One region of the Lactivibrio alcoholicus genome, then DNA from elsewhere that is predicted to be linked to it. Evidence: riboswitches for the same ligand, from Rfam matches in the RefSeq annotation. Region 1 holds a riboswitch; each other region holds the start of a gene.
What was found. Region 1 has a riboswitch for cobalamin ahead of ACZ5IU_RS05540 (sirohydrochlorin cobaltochelatase). Riboswitches for the same ligand answer to the same signal wherever they lie in the genome.

Region 1 (2,260 bases):
CCGCGCCTCTCCGGACCCACTATTTTCGCGCGGCCTCCCTGATGTGCCCGACGAAAAGCTCCGTAAGCCCAGCGGCATCGCCGAGGCCTTTCAGAAGCGCGTTCACGGAATACCCCTCCTTCGAGAGAACGGAAAGCCACGACTCGGGATCGTCCTTTGCGGACATGTCGTTTTTCGCATGGTCTCCGGCGACGACCATGAACGGCACGAGCGTCACCTTCGACGGTTTCATGGAAGCCAACCGCCGCTTCACCGTGTCGAGATCGGGGTACCCCTCGACGGTGCCGATCACGAACGGAAGGGCCGCATCGTCGAACATGAGCTGCATCTGCGCGTAGGCGGCATTGGCGGAATGATGCGTGCCATGCCCCATGAAGACCACGGCGCCTCCGTTTCCGGCAAGTTCGCCGTACTCCTTTTTCAACAGCGCCACGGTCTTTTCGTAGTCCTCATGGGTTTCGAGAAGCGGCGCGCCGAGATTCAGCGACGAAAAGGCGTACTTTCCCTCGATACCCCTCAGGGAACGCACGACCGAAGCCAGCTGGTTGTATTCCTCCCCCGGAATGATGTGCAGCGACTGGACCGTCACCGAAGAAACCCCCTCGTCCTGCATTTTCGCGAGCGCGATCAGCGGGGAATCGAAAGCGATCCCTTCCTCCTTCAGCACCTTGCGGCGGATGATGTTCGACGTGAACGAGAGGCGGACATCAGCCTCGGGAAACGCTTTTTTCACGCCGTCGACGATCTTCGCGATCGCCCCGCGCGCATCGGGTTCCGACGTCCCGAAAGCGACGAGCAGAATGCCCTCTTTCGCTTTCGCCCTGCCCTTTTCCGCCGCGACCGCGGCGAAAGCCGACGCGAACAACAGACACAGACACAACGCAGCTGCAAACATCTTCCTCTTCATCCTTTTCCCTCCCGTAGCGTGATAAAAGGCGTACGCCTTTTCCGGATCCGTTCCGGATGCCACGGAACGACTCGGGAGACAAAAAAGGACCGTTCTCTCCGGAACGGCCCCTCTCGATGAACGCGCACTTTCACCAAAACAATGCATAACGAAGGCGGCCTCGATTCCTCGCGAGTCATCCCGTTTTTCGCCGAACCGGTCTCCTGGCTCGCCTTCATCCTCCACCATCCCTTCCCGGAGCCGAGACTCCGGTGGTGCGACGGTTTCGTCAGGCTTACAGTGGCGGGTCCGCGCCGGATTTTCACCGGACTTCCCGAACATTCGGCGGAAGAAGCGCCAAAGCGCTCCGAACACGATACTATGCCCCGGGGGAACGGCTGTCAAGCGATCTCACAGATGCGGCGTCCAATTCACGCGCCTCACGGTCAGATACTCGCCGGTGCGCTCGATCACGTGAACGCCGCAATAATCCTGCATCACGGAAAAAAGATTCTCCCACGGCATCCCGAGAATCGAGAAGAGGATCGTCTTGAAGATCCCGGCATGCGCCACCACGAGAATGGATCCCTCTTCGCCGGAGAGGGCGCGGAACGCGGGCATCGCGCGACGCTGCGCATCCGGGAAACTCTCTCCGCCCGGAGGGGCGAAACGCGCGAAGTTCCGTTCCCGGGCTGCAAACTCCCGAGGATCCCGCGCCGCTACGTCCGCAAGCGTGCGCATCTCCCACTCCCCGAACGAAAGCTCCCGGAGCTCCGGGACTTCGGTCCGCAGGATGTCCCGGCCATCGGCTATGACGGCGGCCGTCTCGGATGCGCGCAACATCCCGCTGTGGCAGACGCGAACGAGAGGAATCGGCATGAATGCCGTCCTGAGGGCGGCGGCCTGCTCCCTGCCTTCACGCGAAAGGGGAAGATCCGTGCTTCCGACGAAACGCATCTCGCCGTCCGGAAGCTCCGGCCGTCCGTGACGTACGAGGTAGAGCGTCGTTTCCATCTCTGTCCCTCCTTCACACCGGAAAAATCTCTCTCACCTCCGGTATTGTACCCAATGCCCGACGGGCGGTATTCTCTCTATCGCGGAAGCGGGACGACGAAAATCCTTTCTTGACTCTCCCCCCGCGGGAAGGTCTATTCTCGATCCATCGCACGAAAACGGGAGGCGACGCGCATGACGGACCACCTGATCCCCATCGGACGCTTTTCGACGCTCTGCAGGCTCTCGGCCAAAACCCTGCGGTACTACGACGAGGTCGGGCTCATCAGCCCCGCCCTCGTGGACCAGACGACAGGGTACCGCTACTACGGCACGTCGCAGATCCTGGAGGTCGAGCGCGTCCGCGTTCTCCGGGAGCTC
Region 2 (2,260 bases), 1.2 Mb from region 1:
GGGTCCGGTTCGACCCGCGAAAGGGCATCGCCGTGGACGCATCCATGCGGACGAACATCGAAGGCGTCTGGGCGATCGGGGACGTGACCGGAGGCATGATGCTCGCTCATCTCGCGGAGTATCACGCGCTTGCGGCAGTGGAGGCGATGCAGGGACGCAGCGTTTCGATCCCACCCGACTCGGTTCCGTGGTGCGTCTTCTCGGATCCGGAAATCGCGGCCGTCGGCCTTTCGGAGGAACAGGCCGCGTCGCAGAATCTCCAGTTTGTCTCCGCCCGATCGTACTTCCTCGGGAACGGAATGGCTCTCGCCATGGGCAAGACGGACGGGTTCGTGAAGGTCGTCGCCGCTCGCGACGGAAAGCTGCTCGGCGTCCACATGATGGGGCCCGAGGCGGCTTCGATGATTTCGGAAGCGGCTCTGGCGGTACGATACGGAATGTCGGTCCGGGATGTGGCCTACACGGTGCATCCGCACCCGACATTGAGCGAATGCTTCAAGGATGCGCTCTTCAGGACGCTCGAAGAACTCGAAAAATCGCGATGACGGCGCGATTGTGCGCCAAGCTTGCAGTGACGATTCGCGTCTGCCCCCCAAGCGACTGAGTCGGACACTGTCACCGCCGCCCGGTGCGAGTGAATTTCGCCCTGGCGGCGGTTTTTTTATCGCATTACGGCGTATCTGCAGCTGTCCTGAACCAGGGTATGCGTCCCGTTTCCCGCGCTTGACGTTTCCCGAACCGGAAGGGTAGGATACGGACACGAGAAACAGCAGTCCGCAGATGTTCGGGAATCCGGTGTGAATCCGGAACGGCCCCGCCACTGTAACCGGGACGAAACCGCAGGGTCACCGAGGAAGATGTCGGGAAGACGCGGAAGTAGGATGAACGGAAGTCAGGAGACCGGTCCGCGGACGGTGTTCAGGTCAGGTCTGCGCGGGCGGACGCTGTCCCCGGATGGTGTGGAAGTATGTCTCCCCATTTGTGGATTTCGGTGTGTGTGCCGCCGCGCGACCCGCGGCGGTTTTTTTTGTCCCCGCACGGGGAGGAATTCGACGAGGGAGGGGAAATATCGCATGGAGACAGGGATGGAAACACCGGCGCGAGAATACGACTCCGTTTCATTCGCGGAATTCGCACCGACGTCGTACGTCGAGTGGCGACGGGAGGCGGAGGACGCGCTCAAGGGGGCGCCGTTCGAAAAACGGCTGCTGACGAAGACATACGAAGGAATCACGCTCGAACCGCTGTACACGGCGGAACATACGAAGGATCTGACGCACCCGCGGACGCATCCCGGTTCTCCCGATTTCCTCCGGGGGACGGAGCCCGCCGGATACTTGGCGGCTCCGTGGGCCGTCGCGCAGGCGTGCGACGCCGCTCTGCCCTGGCAGGCGAACGAGCAGCTCCGGCAGGAACTCGCGAGGGGAAGCGACGCGATCCATGTCGCGCTCGACGGCGCGACGCTCCGGTGCAGGGACGAGGCGGAACCGGGCGCGGAATCGTCCCGGGGGTTGTCGCTCGCGACGCTTCGGGATATCGACGAGACGTTCCGGGACATCGACCTCGCGAGCACGCCGCTCCATATCTTCGCGGGAGCGTCGGCCGCGCCGCTGCTCGCTCTCCTCGTCGCACGGACCCGGGCGCAGGGCGCCCTCCGGTCTGTCGCGGAGTTCGGCGGATGCGTCGGGGCCGATCCGCTCGGCGTTCTCGCGCGCGAAGGAATGCTCGACTGTCCGCTCGGCCAGCTCTACGACGAGATGGCGCTGACGATCCAGTGGACGCGGACGAACATGCCCCGGATGCGGACGATTTTCGTCCGGGGAGACGTGTATCACGACGGCGGGGCGAACGCCGCGCAGGAAATCGCCTGTGCGATGGCGACCGCCGTTTCGTATCTCGACGCTATGCGTCTTCGCGGAATCGACGCCGATTCGGTCGCCTCGCAGATGCGGTTTTCTTTTTCGCTCGGCGCGAACTTCTTCATGGAAATCGCAAAGCTCCGGGCCGTCCGGATGGTGTGGTCGCAAATCGCGGAGGCGTTCGGCTGCGGAGAGGGCGCCCGAAAGATCGACATTTTCGCGACGACGTCCGCTTTCACGAAAACCGTGTACGACCCCTACGTCAATATCCTGCGGAATGCGACGGAGGCCTTTTCCGGCGTGGTCGGCGGCGTCGGCGGCATGAATGTCCGGGGCTTCGACGACGCGGTGCGTTCCGGCGACGAACAGTCGCGGCGGATTTCGCGCAACATCCAGATTCT
Region 3 (2,260 bases), 1.6 Mb from region 1:
GAATGGTCCTTTTCGTTCTCGGCGAGCTCTTCGCGGAAGGTCGTCCACTCCTTTCTGTAGAAAAGACCTCCGACGGCACGGGCCCGGCCTATCATGAACGGAGCGTAGATGTCGGTCGTCAGGCTCCGGTCGTCATACGAGCATCCGGCGATATGAGGGTATTCCCGTTTCTGGGTATCGTACCCGAGCAGCGCGTGAATGCGTTCGCCCGAGTAGGAGAGGGCATAGCGCGAGTACGTCTTTTCCTCTTTGTTGACGACTGCGGTGTAGGGAGGGGTGTAGGTCGGCGAAGACGCGTCCTCGAAGATGTTCGTGTAGCTTCCGGCCTCGGCCCTGAAGGACCACGCTCCTCGCGAAATCGTGATGCCGCCGGCGTCGCCCTCGTAACTGTCCGAATAGTAGAGTTTGCCGCCCTCGTCGGTTGTCCTGTAGATCCGGCGGCGTCCCTCCTCGGTCCTTTCCGCGTAGGCGTTGAGGCGGAACAGGTCGTTCGATGCGGCGGCGGTCGCCGCGTACCGTCTGAGACCGTCGGGCCCCGCCTCGATGGTGACGCGGCCGCCGCGCGAGTCTCCCTTTTGCGTGATGACGTTGATGACCCCTGCGGCCGCGAGGGAACCGTACATCGCGGAGGAGGCCCCCTTGACGACTTCGATGCGTTCGACGCTTTCGGCGGATATTGAGTGGAGGTCGATCGCCGCTCCACCCGCGATGTGCGAAGAGCGGTAGAAGGGAATACCGTCGACGAGAACGAGCATCTGGGTCGTGAGCCCCCGCACCGTCACCTCTGCGTCCTGCGCCCACCCCATCCGGTTCGACTGGTTGATTCCCGGAACCCGCGAGACGAGGATGTCGGCGACAGTTCGCGCGCCCGTAGCCGCGATATCGGCGCTCGTGATGACGTAGACCGGACTCGCGATCTCGTCGATCGACCCCGCGATCCTGCTTCCCGTGACGACGACTTCGGGGAGCGACACGACGCCCGGGGCCGCAGAAAGTGCGGGACATGCGGCGAATACGGACAGGAACGCCGCGAACGTGAAAAAAGACAGACGCTGGTTCATATGAAACTCCCTCCCTGGAAAATGACAGGGGGGAAGCCTGCATGCAACAGGCTCCCCCCCTCTATATGGACATCCCATATACAACGGGTTCCACGCTGCCGTCGCGCCCTCGCGCGCAGTACAGACTCCCATGTCCGGCCGGTCTCCTGGCTTCCGTTCCGCCTCCTCCGCGCCTTCCCGACCGAAGTCGGTGACGTTATGCGGATTCGTCCCGGATACAGTGGCGGGGCCGCTCCAGCGTTTCACTGGATTCCCGAGCACCGGACACGCGTATGATATTCTTTTCGTATTCTATCCGTTTTACCGACGCCCCGTCAATCCGACGGATGCATACCGAAGGAGACCGCATGAACCGGAAAAGGATCATCTTCTTGCTGGCGTGTGTATTCTCTCTCACTGTCTGTCTTCCGGAGGCGGCACGTACAGAATGTCGTGCCGTACCGCTTGCGAAAGCCCGGAACGTCGGGATCGAAAAGGGCGGCTCGTGGACGCGGCTTCGGGTCCGCAATCCGATTCCTGGCGCTTCCGAGGAGAACGTCTATATCCTCGTTTCGCGGGATGTTCCGCTTCCTCCCGATATCCCGTCCGGGCGCGTGATTCGCGTTCCCGTGAGAACGTACTGCAACATGTCCACGACACTCATTCCGTTCCTCGAGGCGATGGACGGCCTTCGCGGACTTCGCGGGCAGGGGGGACGCGCGTACGTTTTCACGAAAGCCCTCGACGCGGCAGTCGTCGCGGATCTCGGCCCCGGAAACGCGCCCGACCCGGAACGGATCCTATCCCTGGCCCCGGAAATCGTATTCGCGTACGCGAGCACTCCCGACGAACTCGAAACAATACGCAGGCTCGAGTCGTTGGGCCTCTCGGTCATGTCGGTTACGGAATTTGCGGAGGAACATCCGCTTGGGCGCGCCGAATGGATCCGCGTCTTCGGCCTCCTGTTCGGCAGGACCGGGGAGGCCGAAGAACTCTACCGGAGTATCAGAACCTCGTACGAGTCGCTTGCCTCCCGCGCGGCCGCGCTGTCCGCGAGACCGGGCGTCCTCGTGAACGATTCCTTCAACGGTGTCTGGTACGTCCCGGGGGGGATGAGCTGGCCCGCCATTCTGATCCGGGATGCGGGCGGCGATTATCTTCTCGATACGACCGACCGGACCTGGAGCGCTCCGGTCGACTTCGAAACGATCGCCGCGATC

Region 2: linked by a shared signal. The riboswitch ahead of ACZ5IU_RS10920 (methylmalonyl-CoA mutase family protein) and the one ahead of ACZ5IU_RS05540 (sirohydrochlorin cobaltochelatase) in region 1 are both predicted to bind cobalamin.
Region 3: linked by a shared signal. The riboswitch ahead of ACZ5IU_RS12565 (TonB-dependent receptor plug domain-containing protein) and the one ahead of ACZ5IU_RS05540 (sirohydrochlorin cobaltochelatase) in region 1 are both predicted to bind cobalamin.

What each region holds. Positions count from the first base shown of each region.
Region 1 covers NZ_AP042471.1:1,162,993-1,165,252, reverse strand. Annotated here, with positions in the region: gene ACZ5IU_RS05545 (FecCD family ABC transporter permease) at 1-20, opposite strand, end outside; gene ACZ5IU_RS05540 (sirohydrochlorin cobaltochelatase) at 20-907, opposite strand; cobalamin riboswitch at 1,084-1,247, opposite strand; gene ACZ5IU_RS05535 (histidine phosphatase family protein) at 1,298-1,900, opposite strand; gene ACZ5IU_RS05530 (MerR family transcriptional regulator) at 2,075-2,260, shown strand, end outside.
Region 2 covers NZ_AP042471.1:2,375,933-2,378,192, forward strand. Annotated here, with positions in the region: gene ACZ5IU_RS10915 (dihydrolipoyl dehydrogenase family protein) at 1-545, shown strand, start outside; cobalamin riboswitch at 762-923, shown strand; gene ACZ5IU_RS10920 (methylmalonyl-CoA mutase family protein) at 1,074-2,260, shown strand, end outside.
Region 3 covers NZ_AP042471.1:2,753,075-2,755,334, forward strand. Annotated here, with positions in the region: gene ACZ5IU_RS12565 (TonB-dependent receptor plug domain-containing protein) at 1-1,061, opposite strand, end outside; cobalamin riboswitch at 1,181-1,341, opposite strand; gene ACZ5IU_RS12570 (ABC transporter substrate-binding protein) at 1,409-2,260, shown strand, end outside.